Methylorubrum extorquens: one gene and its partner. The protein of the gene in region 1 interacts with the protein of each later gene in a pairwise test. Links are inferred from orthologs where the notes say so. Each region holds a gene or a part of one and is shown on either strand. Other genes may lie near its edges.

Region 1 (7,916 bases):
CTGCCGATCGTCAAGATCATGCGTGGGCCGAACGAGGTCGTGGCACGCGCCAATATCGACGTACTCAAGCAGACGCGCCTGCCCTCGGCCGCCGCCTTCGAGGATGCGGCCAAATCGAGCGACCCGATCTGTCTTCTGCCGAACGAGGGCCGGGTCTTCGCCGCCCTGATGCGGATGCCGGCCTACGACAACGCCGTGCTGCTGGTGCAGCGCGAGGTGAGTCAGCTCGCCATCGACTTTCCCGGCGTCGCCCGCGCCGCGGCGGCCGAGTACCTGACCTTCGACGAGCTGCGCCGCTACGTGCAGATCGCCTTCGCTTCGGTCTTCATCCTGATCGCGCTGATCACGCTGCTCTCGGCGGTGTGGTTCGGGCTGAACTTCGCCAACCGCTTCGTCGCGCCGATCCGCCGACTCATCAACGCCGCCGACGAGGTCGCCGCCGGCAATTTCTACGCCCGCGTGCCGGCCCGGAAATCGGATGGCGACCTCGCCCATCTCGGCGAGAGCTTCAACACGATGACGCTGGAGTTGCGCCGCCAGCACGACGGCCTGCGCGCAGCCAACGACTTGATCGACCGCCGCCGCCGCTTCACCGAAGCCGTGTTGTCGGGCGTCTCGCCCGGCGTGCTCGGTGTCGATGCCGACGGCGTCATCACCATCGCCAATCCCGGCGCGGAGCGGACTCTCGGTCTCACCGCCAAGGAACTGGTCGGGCAGCCGCTCACGAACGTCGTGCCGGAGATCGCGGCGCTGTTCCCGGAGGCGGAGGGACGCCACCGCGCCCTGCAGCAGCAGATCCAGCTCGTGCGCGGTGGCCGCGAGCGCACCATTGCCGTCCGCGTCACCAGCGAGCAGGCGCAGGGCGAGGCGCGCGGCTACGTCGTGACGCTCGACGACATCACCGATCTCGTCACGGCGCAGCGCACCTCGGCCTGGGCGGACGTGGCCCGCCGCATCGCCCACGAGATCAAGAACCCGCTGACCCCGATCCAGCTCTCGGCCGAGCGCATCCGGCGTAAGTACGGAAAAGTGATCACCACCGACAAGGACGTCTTCGAGCAGTGCACCGCCACGATCGTGCGGCAGGTGGATGAGATCAAGCGGATGGTGGACGAGTTCTCCTCCTTCGCCCGAATGCCGAAACCGGCGATCACGCAGCAGGATCTGGCCGAGATCGCCCGCCAGAACCTGTTCATGCTGCGCATGGCGCATCCCGACCTCGACTTCCCGTTCGAAACCGCCGGCGAGGACGAGAAGGGCCGCGTCGTCGCCGCCTTCGACGTTCGGCTGTTCTCCCAGGCGCTCACCAACATTCTCAAGAACGCCGTCGAGGCGGTTCAGGCGGTGCCGGAAGACGTGCTGACGGCCGATGGCGGCAAGGGTCAGGTACGCCTGCAACTCCTCGTCGAAGACGCGTTCGTGGTGATCGAAGTCACCGACAACGGAAAAGGCTTTCCGGCAGAGGGGCGCCAGCGCCTGCTCGAACCCTATATGACGACCCGCGAAGGCGGGACCGGCCTCGGGCTCGCGATCGTTTCCAAGGTGCTCGAGGAGCATGGCGGGGGGATCGAGTTGAACGACAACCCGGAAGGGCGCGGCGGACTGGTCCGCATGCGGCTGCCGCGGGAAGTCGGACGGCCGGACGAACGGAATTCCGGGACCGGTGCGGGACAGGAGCGGGATCGCTCCGCGGCACCGGACGCGCGTGACAGGACAACGATGGATAAGAACACGGAGGACGCCATGGAAGCGCGACGCGTCGCGGAGGTGCTGCCATGAGCGCCGATATCCTGATCGTCGACGACGAAGCCGACATCCGCGATCTGGTCGCGGGCATCTTGGACGACGAGGGGCACCGCACCCGAACCGCGGCCGGGTCCGACGAGGCACTGGCGGCGATCGAATCGCGCCGGCCCCACCTCGTCTTCCTCGACATCTGGCTCCAGGGCTCGCGCCTCGACGGGTTGCAGGTGCTCGACCTCATCAAGGCGGGCCATCCAGACCTGCCGGTGGTGATGATCTCGGGCCACGGCAACATCGAGACCGCGGTGGCGGCGATCAAATCCGGCGCCTACGACTTCATCGAGAAGCCGTTCAAGGCCGACCGCCTGATCCTCGTCGCCGAGCGGGCGCTCGAAGCTTCGCGCCTCAAGCGCGAGGTGCGCGACCTCAAGGTCCGCTCAGGACAGGCCAGCCGCATCGTCGGCGCCTCGGTCGCGGTCAACCAGCTCCGTCAGACCATCGAGCGCGTGGCCCCGACCAACGCCCGCGTGATGATCTCGGGCGCGCCGGGTGCGGGCAAGGAACTCTCGGCGCGCACCCTGCACGCCGCCTCCTCGCGGGCGAGCGGGCCCTTCGTCGTCATCAACGCGGCGACGATCACGCCGGAGACGATGGAAGCCGAGCTGTTCGGCGTCGAAGGCGGAGAGGGCCGGGTACGGCGCGTCGGCGCCCTGGAAGAGGCCCATGGAGGCTCCCTCTACATCGACGAAGTCGCCGACATGCCCAAGGAGACGCAGAGCCGGATCCTGCGCGTCCTCGTCGATCAGAACTTCCAGCGTGTCGGCGGCACCGCCCGCGTCCACGTCGATGTCCGCATCGTCTCGTCCTCCTCCCGCGACCTGACCGAGGAGATCGCCGCCGGGCGCTTCCGCGAGGATCTGTTCCACCGCCTCTCGGTGGTGCCGATCCGCATTCCCTCGCTCGCCGAGCGGCGCGAGGACGTGCCGGAACTCATCACCTTCTTCATGGAGCAGATCTCGGCGGCCACCGGACTGCCGCGGCGCCGCATCGCCGAGGACGCGATGGCGGTGCTCCAGTCGCACGACTGGCCCGGCAACGTCCGTCAGTTGCGCAACAACGTCGAGCGGCTGATGATCCTGACCCAGAGCGATCCGGAGCAGGAGGTGACGTCCGAGATGCTGCCGACCGAGATCGGCGCGCTCGTGCCGACGACACCGACCGGTGCGGGCGGCGAGAAGCTGATGAGCCTGGCCCTGCGCGAGGCGCGCGAGATCTTCGAGCGGGAATACCTCATCGCGCAGATCGCCCGCTTCTCCGGCAACATCTCCCGCACGGCCGAATTCATCGGCATGGAGCGCTCGGCCCTCCACCGGAAACTGAAGTCGCTCGGCATCGGGCCATAATGGCCGGCCGCCGCCCGCCTCTCGGGAGGACGGGCGGCGGGAGCAGTTGCAAGGGGTGGATATTGACGCTTTGCGCTGCGGGGGACCTCTTGCATCGCGGCAAGCTTCGCCCTGTAATGGAAATGGCCCGGCAGAGCGGTCCCAACACGTGAGAGCGCCGCCCCGCGCTTCAGCCACGGGACCCTGCTGATCCGTGGCGCGGGTCTCAAAACTAAGGATAAAAAGAAATGGCGGGCGAGCGCGCTCAGAACCTCCAGGATACGTTCCTGAATCATGTCCGCAAGAACAAGATCCCGCTGACGATCTTCCTCGTCAACGGGGTCAAGCTTCAAGGTGTCGTGACGTGGTTCGACAACTTCTGCGTCCTGCTTCGTCGGGACGGGCACTCCCAGCTCGTCTACAAGCACGCGATCTCGACGATCATGCCGGGTCATCCGGTGCAACTGTTCGAGCCGGACGAAACGGCGCCTGAAAAAGCCTGACTGTGCGAAGCGAGCCGGTTTCCGCCATTTGCGGACGTCGACGGATGTAAAATGGTGTCATCGTTCCAACATAAGGGAGCGATGACACGGAGACGCCATGACTGAAATCCTTCCGCCCGGCGAAGCACGCTTGCAGGCGAAGGCCGCCCCCGAGGGCGAGATTGCCGCCGCGACCCGCACGCTGGTTCTCGGCCCCTATCTCACACGCGCCGCTCAACGGCTTGCCCCGGGACAGACGGAGACCGTGCGCTCCGACGAAGCGCGGCTCGACGAGGCCGTCGGCTTGGCCGCCGCCATCGAGCTCGACGTGTTCCGGGCGATCTCGGTGCACATCCAGCGCCCGCGTCCCTCGACCTATCTCGGCAAGGGCCGGGTCGAGGAGGTCGCCGGGCTCATCAAAGCCGAGGAAATCGGCCTCGTGGTGATGGATTGCGCCCTCTCGCCGGTGCAGCAGCGCAACCTCGAAAAGGCTTGGGGCGCGAAGGTCATCGACCGGACCGGCCTGATCCTCGAGATCTTCGGCCGGCGCGCCTCGACCCGCGAGGGCACGCTTCAGGTCGAGCACGCCCATCTCGCCTATCAGAAGTCGCGTCTGGTGCGGTCGTGGACCCACCTGGAGCGGCAGCGCGGCGGCTTCGGCTTCCTCGGCGGACCCGGTGAGACCCAGATCGAGGCCGATCGGCGGATGATCCAGGAGCGGATGACCCGGATCGAGCGCGACCTCGAAGCCGTTACCCGCACCCGCGGCCTCCACCGCAAGAGCCGCGCGCGGGTGCCTTATCCGATCGTGGCGCTGGTCGGGTACACCAACGCAGGCAAATCGACGCTGTTCAACGCCCTGACCAAGGCCGAGGTGCGGGCGCAGGACATGCTGTTTGCCACCCTCGACCCGACCGCGCGGGCGACCAAGCTGCCGCACGGCGAAACGGTCATCCTGTCCGATACGGTCGGCTTCATCTCCGACCTTCCAACCTCGCTGATCGCCGCCTTCCGCGCCACGCTGGAGGATGTGATCGAGGCGGATATCCTGCTCCACGTGCGCGACGTCTCGCATGGCGACACCCAGGCCCAGGCCGAGGATGTCGAGGGCGTGCTGCGCGAACTCGGAATCGAGGCGGATGCGGAGCGGATCATCGAAGTGTGGAACAAGGCCGACCTGCTCGATGACGGCGAGCGCACCCGGCTACTCAATCTCAGCGCCGCGCATCGCGGGGCCGGGCCGGCACCGATACTCGTCTCGGCTCTGACGGGGGAAGGTCTTCCGGAACTCACCGAGCGGATCGAGGGGCAGGTGGCGCGGGCGCGATCGACCTTCGCCGTGACGCTTCCGCCCGAGGACGGCGCCGCCCTCAACTGGCTCTACGAGAACGCCGAGGTGCTCGACCGCCAATCCGAGACCGGCGGTGCGATCGCGCTTAAGATCCGCATCGCCCCAGAGAAGGAGCCCCGCTTCCTCAACCGGTTCGAGGCGGCGCAGCGCGTCGGTGGTCCGCAGAGTTCACCGGCCGCATAGAGCCTCGCCCGCTTGCGGGTCAGAATTCTTCGAAGAGAAGATTCCAGTAAACAAAAAGGCCGGAGCCGCTCATCGCGGCTCTGGCCTTTTCTTGTTTCAGAGTATCGTCCCGAAAGCCAATGGCCGCTTCCGGAACGATGCTTTTGCGTTTGCGTCAATCCTTCGGCGCAGCGTGGGCCACCATCGCGAGGCTGTGGTGCAGACCGCTCGCGCCGCCGCCCACGACTTCGACCCTCGACCCGGTCTTGGCTCGCCGCGTCGCCCATTCCCGGATCATCTCCAGGCAGGTGTGATCGACATGGCGCAGATCCTGCGCCTCGAGCCGGACCGGCGAGCCTTCCGGCGTCCGCTCCAGCGCCGCCGTGAGGTGCGGCAGTTGCAGGAAGGTCGCCGAGCCCGAGAGCCGCAGTTCCGGCACCGCCTGAAGCGCTCCACCCTGCACCGCCTGCGCCGCGCCGCCCTCGATCTTGAGCGGGCCGCGGATGTAGTGCGGGATCACCTGCAGCAGGCTGAGCGCGAGGCCGGTGAGCACGCCGGTGAGCAGATCGGTGGCGACGACCATCACCATGGTGGCGAGCCAGATCGCGGCGGTGGGCAGGCCGTAACGCTCGTGCAGGTGGAAGGCGTGGGCGGGGCTGACGAGGCGCCAGCCGGTCACGACGAGAATGCCGGCGAGGGAGGCGGTCGGCACGACCTTCAGAACCATCGGCAGGACCAGCAGGAAGGCGAGAATCCAGGTGCCGTGCAGGATGGTGGAGGCCCGCGAAGCCGCACCGGCCTGGACGTTGGCCGAGGAGCGGACGATCACGCCGGTCATCGGCAGGCCACCCGCGAGGCCGCAGAGGATGTTGCCGATACCCTGAGCACCGAGTTCGCGGTTGTACTGCGTGCGCGGGCCGTCATGCATCCGGTCCACCGCCGCCGCCGAGAGCAGGCTCTCGGCGCTGGCGATGACCGCGAGGGTCACCGCCATCAGGATCATCGCTGGCTCGGCCAGGCGGCTCCAGTCGCCCATACCCGGCATGGTGACGGCGGAGAAGATGTTCTCCGGGACCTCGACGCGCTTGACGTCCATGCTGCCGACGACCGCGACGATCGTGCCAGCCAGGACGCCCATCAGGGCGCCGGGGATCAGCTTGAGCTTGGCCGGACGGATCTTCTCCCAACCGATCATCGCGACGATGGTGGCGAGGCCGACGATGACGGCTCCGGGGCGGTTGCCTTCCGGACCGGAGACGAAGTTGAAGAAGGCGGCGGGGATGGCGATGAGGTTGTCGAGGCCGCTGGCCTTGGGCAGGGCGTCGGTCAACACGTGGATCTGGGCGAGCACGATCAGGATGCCGATGCCGGCCAGCATGCCGTGAACGACCGCCGGGGAGATCGCCCGGAACCAGCCGCCGACCCGGAGCGCCCCGGCGAGGAGTTGGATCGCGCCGGCCGCGACGAGGACCGGCCCGAGGGCGTCGATGCCGTGCTCACGCACGAACTCGAAGACGATGACGGCGAGGCCCGCGGCCGGGCCGCTGACCTGAAGCGGCGAGCCGGCAAGGAAGCCGACAACGATGCCGCCGATGATGCCGGTGATGAGGCCGCGCTCGGCCGGTACACCGGAGGCCATGGCGATGCCCATGCAGAGGGGCATCGCCACAAGAAAGACGACAAAGGAGGACGGGAGATCCCGACCGATAGTGGACGGCATCAGCCGGGCGAGGGAGGCGCGCATAGCAAATTCTACTCCGCTGCGATGGCGTGAGGGCCGGCGAATTCCGGCGTGGCGATCCGGGATGCCGAAGCCTGGGCGACGGGGACGCCTGTGGCTTCATCGATGGGGACGAAGCGGCTGCGCTCGCCGCAATAGGCGAGCACCTGGCCACTCTCGATTTCGAAGAACCAGCCGTGCAGGCGCAGCTTGCCGCGGGCCAACGCCGTCGCCACGCTCGGATGCGTGCGCAGATTGCTGAGCTGCACCACAACATTCTCGAGGGCGATCGCGCGGTGGCGCTCCTTCGGGCCCATTCCCTCGGGATAGGCTTCGCAGACGATCTGTTTCGCCGCATGGCTGTGGCGCAACCAAGCCGCCACGTTGGGCATGTTGCCGAGCGCCTCAGGATCCATGAGGCCCTTCATCGCGCCGCAATCGGAATGCCCGCAGATCACGATGTCGAGCACGCCGAGGGCGACGACCGCGTACTCGATCGCGGAGGACACGCCGCCGTTCTGCTGCGAGAAGGGTGGCACGATATTGCCGGCGTTCCGGCACACGAAGAGGTCGCCGGGACCGGACTGCGTGATGTGCTCGGGCGAGACGCGGGAATCGGCGCAGGCGATAATCAGCGCCTGCGGCTGCTGGCCGTCGCGCACCAGCCGCTGATACATCCGCTGCTGGCCTGGGAAGACCAATCCTCGGAAGTTCGAGAGGCCTTGGATGATGCCGTCCACGTCAAACCCCGCTGTCCGTCACCACGCGTGAGCCGACACGCCGGGACGCATGAGATGCTGGCTGGATGACGGGCGCGTTCCGCCCGCCGATCCGCGAAGTCCAATCAGGCAAGACGCGGTGATGCCGGCGCCTCCGTCAGGCACGGGGCAGCCAGCGCCGTCGCATGGCCTGCGACGACGTGTGAGCCGGCTCGATGTCGTCCGGGAATCCGGTCGGCCCGAGGCGGCGCGGCCGGAGATCGGATAGCAGGGACGTGGCCGGCGGCGCGGGTTGAGCGCCGCCGCCGGACAAGCCTTCGTTAGCGGGCCCGGCGCGGAGCGGTGCCGGCGGACCAG
Region 2 (8,030 bases), 1.2 Mb from region 1 along the record:
GGGTCGATGTAGAGCGGCGGGAAGCCGCCGTTGCGCACGGCCTCGGCGACGATCTGGCGCGCGAACGGGAACAGCAGGCGCGGGCACTCGATCATCACCGCCGGGTGGATCTGCTCCTGCGGGATGTTGCGCATGCGGAAGATGCCGGCGTACTTCAGCTCGAAGGCGAACAGCACCTCGTTCTGGATCTTGGCATCGCCCTCGAGCGTCAGCTCGACTTCGAAGTCGGCGTCGGCGATCTGCTGGGCGTTGACGTTGACCTGGATGTTGATCTGGGGTCCGCCCTCCTGCGGCTGCAGGGAGCGCGGCGCGTTCGGGTTCTCGAAGGAGAGATCCTTGGCGTATTGCGCCAGCGCGTTGATCGCGGGCGCGAGATCCTGGCCCTGCGCGCCGTTGCCGTTCGGTGCCGCGGTATCGGCCATGGCGTCTCTCCTTCTTGCGTCGTCTTCGGCGCGCACGTGTCCCGGCCAAAGAGCGCCCCTTCGGCGCGGGCTGCGGCTACCATGCCCGTATGCGGCGAACAAGCCGAACCGATGCGACCGCCTCGGCCCGGACCGGGCTTCGAACCCCGGTTCAGCGGCGCGCGTGAATGGGACGCGGCGGCTCGTCTGATTCGTTTCCCTGGAATACCTCGCAGGTCCGCCCATATCACGGTAAGGTCACGGACTTCGAACAGTCGGAGACATTCAGACCCAAGCGCCTACCAAGGTCTCCGTTCCCGGGTCGATCCCCGCGCCGCCCTCGGCTAAGAGCCGGTCTCGCGAACCCTTCTCCGGCTCCGGTCGGGAACCTCGCGGAACCATCTCCCGGAGCGCGGCGGGCGGGATCAGGGGGCGGACCTTTCCCGTCCGGGCGGCCTTACGGGCGCCGGACTCACGTGTGCGACGGTCACGATTCGGATCGGTGATGCAGGATTCCTTCGACGCAACCACTCTGATTTTCCTGGCGCTGGCCGTCTTCGTGATCTGGCGGCTGCGCTCGGTCCTGGGCCAGAAGACCGGCACCGAGCGCTCGCCCTTCCGGCCGGTGGAGCGCAATCGCACCGAGCCGCCGGCCGGCCGCAGCGAGGGCGACAACGTGGTCCGCCTGCCCGGCGCCGACCGCAGCCCGGCAGGAGCGGCGGCCGTGCAGACCGCGACCCGCGATTGGCGGGGCATCGCCGAGCCGGGCTCGGCGGTCGCCCGCGGCCTCGAGCAGGTGGTGCAGCTCGAGCCGACCTTCGAGCCCCGCGCCTTCCTCGAAGGGGCCAAGGGCGCCTACGAAACCATCGTGACCGCCTTCGCCAAGGGAGACCGCAAGACCTTGCGCACGCTCCTCTCGCGGGAGGTCTGCGAGGGCTTCGAGCGGGCGATCTCCGAGCGCGAGAAGCGCAACGAGACCGCGGAAACCACCTTCATCTCCATCGACAAGGCGGAGATCGCCGCCGTCGAGGTGAAGAACCGTGCGGCCCAGATCACCGTGCGCTTCCTCTCAAACCTCATCACCGCCACCCGCGATGCGGACGGCAAGGTGATCGATGGCAATGCCGAGACCGGCGTCGAAGTGCCAGACGTGTGGACCTTCGCCCGCACACTCGGCTCGCGCGACCCGAACTGGCAACTCGTCGCCACCGACGCGGGCGGCTGATCGTTTCGCCTCATGCCGTGTTTGCGCGTTTCCCTTCCGGCCGCAGCGGTCCTCGCCGCTGCGGCCGTTTCCATTCCCGCCGTACCCTCACGCGCGGATGGGCCTCCGCGCGTGCCGGGCGCCGTGCTGGAGCCGGTCCCCCTCGCAGCCCTGCCCGGCTGGCGCGAGGATGACGGGGCGGCCTCTCTCGACGCCTTCCGCCGCACCTGCGCCGGGCCCGGCCCCAACCCGCCCCAGATCGGGGGCGTGACGGGCTCGCCCGCCGACCTCGCGGCGGCCTGCGCCGCCGCAGCCGAGGTGAAGCCGAACGAAGCCAAAACATTCTTCGAGGCGCGGTTCTCCGCCTACCGCATCGTCCGCCCGGCCTCTGGAACGGAGCCTGAGCGCCGGGTCGGCTTCCTCACCGGTTATTTCGAGCCGGAACTCACCGGGTCGCTCGAGCCCGGCCCCGGCTACACCGCCCCCGTGCTGGCCCGGCCGGACGACCTCGTCAGCCTCGCCCCCGGCGAGACGGCGCCGGGGCTCGATCCGATCTACCGCGCGGGCCGGCGCACCGAGACCGGGCTCGTCCCCTATCCCGACCGCGCGGCGATCGAGGACGGGGCACTCGGCGAGCGCACCCGGCCGCTGCTGTGGCTGCGCGACGCCGTGGACCTCTTCGTGCTGCAGGTGCAGGGGTCCGGGCGAGTGCGCCTGCCCGACGGACGCGGGATGCGGGTGCTCTACGACGGCAAGAACGGCCAGCCCTACACCTCGATCGGCAAGCTGCTCGTCAACGAGGGCCATCTGCCGATCAACGGGCTGAGCCTGGAGCGCTGGACGGCGTGGCTGCGGGCCAACCCCGACCATGCCCGCCGGCTGATGCGGATGAACGCGTCCTACATCTTCTTCCGGACCGAGCCGGTGACCGACCCCGCCCTCGGGCCGCCCGGCGCCGCGGGCGTGCCGCTGAGTCCGGGGCGCAGCATGGCCGTCGACGGGAACCTGTGGCGCTACGGCCTGCCGTTCTGGCTGGAAGGCAAGCTGCCGGGCCAGCCCGGCCGCGGGCATCTGGTCGTCGCCGCCGATACCGGCTCGGCCATCGTCGGCCCGGCGCGCGGCGACCTCTATGTCGGCACCGGCGCCGCCGCCGGACGGGCGGCGGGCGACCTGCACGACCGGATGGGCTTCGTGGTGCTGATCCCGAAACCCGCCCCGGATAGCGCTGGGAAGGACGCGGCCGCACCGGAGGCCGCCGCCGGAGCGGCGCGGCCGTGAGCGTGCGGCCGCCGCGGCGCTCGCGCCTGCTCTCGCGTGAGGAGGCGCATCTCTGGGGCGAGATCGCCAAGCTGATCACGCCCCTGCGGAGCCGCGCCAAGCCGAAAAAACCCGCTCAGAAGGGGCCCGCGGCCGGCGCCGAACAGCCCGCACCGCCGATCACCGGGTCTGCGGCCAAAGTCGCCAAGCCGGCTCCGAAGCCGGCCTCCAAGCCCATCTGGAAATCCGCCTCCCCTCCCCCGGCGCCCCCCGCCAAGCCTACCCCACTCAAGCCTGTCCCACTCAAGCCTGCCACCGCCCTCTCTCTGTCGCGGGCCGCGTCGAAGCCGCTCAAGCTTGGCGACCTCGCTCCCGAGATCGCCCGGGCCAGCGCCGCACCCGCTTCGCCACCGCCGCCTCCGTTCCCAGGGGCGCCGGGCCTGGAGCGGCGGGAGCGGCGTGGGCTGGAGCGGGGCACACTGACGATCGAGGCGCGCATCGATCTGCACGGCCTGTATCAGGCGGAGGCGCATGCGGCCCTGGTCGGCTTCCTGCTCCGCTCCCGCGCGGCGGGGCATGCCCGCGTGCTCGTTGTGACCGGCAAGGGCGGCGAGGATTTCGGCGGCCGGGACCGCGGCGGTTTCTCCGAGCGCGGCGTGCTCCGCCGCAGCGTCCCGCACTGGCTGCGGGGCCCGGAATTGCGCGGCCTCGTGATCGGTTTCGAGGAGGCGGCGCGCCATCACGGCGGAGGCGGCGCCCTCTACGTGAGGCTGCGGCGGCGATAGGCCGGCTCGCCAAACCCTAAGATGAAATCGGCGGGCGGGGTCTTGAGCCGGGTGGCGAAACGCGCTACTGAGCCATGCTCTCCCATTGCAGCCGTGTCGCATTCCGAGGTCTTTCTGGCCCAGCGGAACCGATGCGCGGGCCGAGCCGCGCGCCCGCGACGGCTACGGACCCTGGGGCGCTTCCCCGGCGCCCGGCTCTGCTCCCGAACCGGCCGACCACTCCCCGCCCTTCGTTGGTTGCATCTCCCCACATGACGTCACAGAACGACGCTCTCTCCCCTGTCGAAGCTCCGGCCGAAGCCGTCGTCGCGCCGGCCGATCTCGTCGCTCGGCGGGAGGTGAAGCTTCAGGACCTCAAGTCCAAAACGCCGACCGAGCTCACGGCCTTCGCGGAGGAGCTCGATGTCGAGAATGCCTCGACGATGCGCAAGCAAGAGCTGATGTTTGCGATCCTCAAGCAGCTCGCGGCCAACGAGACCGAGATCATCGGCGCCGGCACGGTCGAGGTGCTTCAGGACGGGTTCGGCTTCCTGCGCTCGCACGATTCGAACTACCTGCCGGGTCCGGACGACATCTACATCTCGCCGACCCAGATCCGCCGCTTCGGCCTGCGCACCGGCGACACCGTCGAGGGCCCGATCCGCGGCCCCAAGGACGGCGAGCGCTACTTCGCGCTGCTCAAGGTCAACACGATCAACTTCGAGAACCCGGAGAAGATCAAGCACAAGGTCCACTTCGACAACCTGACGCCGCTGTTCCCGACGCAGCGCTTCAAGCTCGAACTCGACAACCCGCCCAAGAAGGACTTCAGCCCGCGGATCATCGACATCGTCTCGCCGATCGGCAAGGGCCAGCGCGCGCTGATCGTCGCTCCGCCGCGCACCGGCAAGACCGTGCTGATGCAGAACATCGCGCAGTCGATCACGATCAACCACCCGGAATGCTACCTCATCGTGCTGCTCATCGACGAGCGCCCGGAAGAGGTGACCGACATGATCCGCTCGGTGAAGGGCGAGGTCATCGCCTCGACCTTCGACGAGCCGGCCACCCGCCACGTGCAGGTCGCCGAAATGGTGATCGAGAAGGCCAAGCGCTTGGTCGAGCACGGCCGCGACGTGGTGATCCTCCTCGATTCCATCACCCGCCTCGGCCGCGCCTACAACACGGTCGTGCCGTCGTCGGGCAAGGTGCTGACCGGCGGCGTCGATGCCAACGCCCTGCAGCGGCCCAAGCGCTTCTTCGGTGCGGCCCGCAACATCGAGGAGGGCGGCTCGCTCTCCATCATCGCGACCGCGCTGATCGATACCGGCTCGCGCATGGACGAGGTGATCTTCGAGGAGTTCAAGGGCACCGGCAATTCCGAGATCATTCTCGACCGCAAGGTCTCGGACAAGCGCATCTTCCCGGCCATCGACATCACCCGCTCCGGCACCCGTAAGGAAGAGCTGCTGGTGCCGCCGGATTCGCTCAAGAAGACCTATGTGCTCCGCCGCATCCTCAACCCGATGGGCGTCACCGACGCGATCGAGTTCCTCATGGACAAGCTGCGCCAGACCAAGAGCAACAGCGACTTCTTCGACTCGATGAACACATAAGGCGAAACACCTCGCCGAGGCATTTTGCCAAGGGGGCCCGCCGGCACGATCGGCTGGCCCCCTTTTTTTGTCAGAGCCTATCGCGCAATGGGATCGCTCGGGCACGAAGCAGCCTGAACGGCAGAAAGGCCGTCATCGATCCGGCCCGGCCACAGGTCGGCGAAGTGACGATCCTGCCGGAGACGATGCACTCGGCATGCGAAATTGTGCAGTCATTACAAAATCTTCGATCCATCGAACCTTCGCTTGCGTTTGACGTTGGCCCGCCGTCACCGCCTTCTCGGGCGGTCCTGTTCGGAGACGGCGCATGGCAACCCGCAACGTATCGGATCTCGTGGTCGAGACGCTCCAGCAGGCGGGCGTGCGCCGCGTCTACGGCCTCGTCGGCGACAGCCTGAACGGGATCACCGAGGCGATCCGCGCCCGCGGCGTCATTGATTGGGTCCATGTCCGCCACGAGGAGGTCGCCGCCTTCGCCGCCGCCGGCGAGGCGCAGATCACGGGCGAACTCGCGGTCTGTGCCGGCTCCTGCGGACCGGGCAACCTCCACCTCATCAACGGCCTGTTCGACGCTCACCGCACGCGCACCCCGGTCCTGGCGATCGCCGCGCATATCCCGTCGAGCGAGATCGGCCTCAACTACTTCCAGGCGACGCGGCCCGAGGAGTTGTTCCGCGATTGCAGCCATTTCTGCGAGACGGTCTCCGACCCGGCACAGCTGCCCAACGTCCTTGAGGCGGCGATCCGCTCGGCGGTCGGCCAACGCGGCGTCGCCGTGGTGGTCATCCCTGGCACTGTCGCCCTGAAGGAGGCGCCCAAGCGCGCCCTGTCCGCGCCCGCAACGCTGCGCCCCCGCGCGCCGGTCACCGTACCGCCCGCGGATGAACTCGACCGCTTGGCGGATCTCCTCAACGGGTCCAAGAAGATCACGCTTCTGTGCGGGCGCGGCTGCGCCGGGGCGCACGCCCCGCTGATGCGGCTGGCCGAGCGTCTCAAGAGCCCGATCGTCCACGCGCTCGGCGGCAAGGAGCATGTCGAGCACGACAATCCCTACGATGTCGGCATGACCGGTCTGATCGGGTTCAGTTCGGGCTACGCGGCGATGGAAGCCTGCGAGACCCTGCTGATGCTCGGCACCGACTTCCCTTACCGCCAGTTCTACCCTGAGCACGCCAAGATCGCGCAGGTCGATCTGCGTCCGGAGAATCTCGGCAAGCGCTGCCGGCTCGAACTCGGTCTCGTCGGCGATGTCGCCGCCACCATCGACGCGCTTCTGCCGCGGCTGACCGGCAACGACAGCGGGCGCCATCTGGAGACCAGTCTCAAGCACTACGCCAAGGCGCGCGAAGACCTCGACGACCTCGCCACCGGCAAACCGGGGCGCAAGCCGATCCACCCGCAATACCTCACCCGGCTCCTCAGCGAGGCGGCGACCGACAACGCGGTGTTCACGGCCGATGTCGGCACGCCGACCGTCTGGGCCGCGCGCTACCTCGCCATGACGGCGGGACGGCGCCTGATCGGCTCCTGGGCGCACGGCTCGATGGCGAACGCCCTGCCGCACGCCATCGGCATCCAGGCGGCGAGCCCTGGCCGGCAGGTGATCTCGCTGTCGGGCGATGGCGGCTTCACCATGCTGATGGGCGACGTCCTCACGCTGACGCAGGAGCGGCTGCCGGTGAAGGTCGTGATCTACAACAACGGCACCCTCGGCTTCGTCGAGCTGGAGATGAAGGCCGCAGGCTATCTCGAAACCGGCGTTACGCTCGAAAACCCGGATTTCGCCGCCATGGCCCGTGCCATCGGCATCCACGCCCGCCGGGTCGAGGATCCGGGCGATCTGGAAGGTGCCATTCAGGACGTGCTGTCCCATCCCGGTCCGGCTCTCCTCGACGTGGTGACGAACCGCCAGGAACTGGCGATGCCGCCCAAGCTCCAGGCCGAGCAGGTGAAGGGTTTCAGCCTCTACGCACTCCAGGCAGTGATGAACGGGCGCGGCGACGCAATCCTCGATCTGGCCAAGACCAACCTGTTGCGCTGAACCGATCCGCATCGGCGCGGCCCTCTCGGGAGGTCCGCGCCGGCTGAGAAAAGCCTCTCGCCGAAATCTCGACAACACCGTGCCGGGTCACGGCTCGCTCTTCTCGAACTTCGCCGATCCGCGCTTCCAGAAGACGAACCCGTTCTCGGGCGATCCCGCGTTCCAGGATCTCACCACCCGACAGTACTGCATCGGCCGCGCCTTCGAACACCGCTTCGGCCCGGATGTCGTATTCCGGAAGAACCCCTACAATTACAACGTCTTCCGCGACCTGAGAGACACCCGGACCGACACGATCAACCCAGATCTCCAGACCGCCGGCCGCATCACCAACGCCCTCGACACGCTCTCGCTCGACAACCCGCTCGAGACCCGCTTCGCCACGGGCCCGGTCGCCCACGTCCTGATCGCCAGCCCGACCAACGAGGTGCTGGGCAGCTTCCGCCGCTCAACCGTCACCCTGCTCGATGCGGTCGCAGCCTCCGACTTCGTCAAGGCCAATCCGCGGCTGAAGCGCCTGCGACTTCAGGTCAACGTGAACAACGCGTTCGACCACCGCTATTTCACTTGCCAGGCGGGGCTCTGCCACCGCGGCCAGCCCCGGAAGTTCTTCGCGAGCCTGATCTACCGCTGGTGAGGCAGATCCCGCCCTGACCCTCATCGTCCAGACATCCCTCGACGGCGCCCTGAGCGGGGCCTTCGCCCCCTTCGCCGGTCGGCTGCGACGCGATCCTGCCCCTCGGGCCT

The links.
Region 2: the proteins of hfq (region 1) and rho interact in binary tests that used the Escherichia coli proteins (3 or more experiments, as listed by UniProt). The link is inferred for Methylorubrum extorquens from one-to-one orthologs.

The regions. Positions count from the first base shown.
Region 1 is NZ_JALJXF010000001.1:3,132,701-3,140,616, reverse strand. Bases 2,128-5,000 are described here. They hold hfq (RNA chaperone Hfq), read left to right. Parts: upstream 2,128-3,373; coding sequence 3,374-3,628; downstream 3,629-5,000. Other genes in these bases: hflX (GTPase HflX), read left to right, coding at 3,726-5,000; ntrX (nitrogen assimilation response regulator NtrX), read left to right, coding at 2,128-3,146. Outside these bases: J2W78_RS14865 (sensor histidine kinase NtrY-like), read left to right, coding at 1-1,779; more of ntrX, read left to right, coding at 1,776-2,127; more of hflX, read left to right, coding at 5,001-5,141; J2W78_RS14845 (SulP family inorganic anion transporter), read right to left, coding at 5,296-6,864; J2W78_RS14840 (carbonic anhydrase), read right to left, coding at 6,873-7,580; J2W78_RS14835 (hypothetical protein), read right to left, coding at 7,880-7,916. UniProt on the Escherichia coli protein: RNA chaperone that binds small regulatory RNA (sRNAs) and mRNAs to facilitate mRNA translational regulation in response to envelope stress, environmental stress and changes in metabolite concentrations.
Region 2 is NZ_JALJXF010000001.1:4,282,616-4,290,645, forward strand. Bases 3,084-6,070 are described here. They hold rho (transcription termination factor Rho), read left to right. Parts: upstream 3,084-3,898; coding sequence 3,899-5,242; downstream 5,243-6,070. Other genes in these bases: J2W78_RS20030 (Smr/MutS family protein), read left to right, coding at 3,084-3,647; poxB (ubiquinone-dependent pyruvate dehydrogenase), read left to right, coding at 5,550-6,070. Also shown: protein-export chaperone SecB, read right to left, coding at 1-422; J2W78_RS20020 (Tim44/TimA family putative adaptor protein), read left to right, coding at 907-1,626; mltA (murein transglycosylase A), read left to right, coding at 1,639-2,883; more of J2W78_RS20030, read left to right, coding at 2,880-3,083; more of poxB, read left to right, coding at 6,071-7,283; J2W78_RS20045 (hypothetical protein), read left to right, coding at 7,363-7,920. UniProt on the Escherichia coli protein: Facilitates transcription termination by a mechanism that involves Rho binding to the nascent RNA, activation of Rho's RNA-dependent ATPase activity, and release of the mRNA from the DNA template.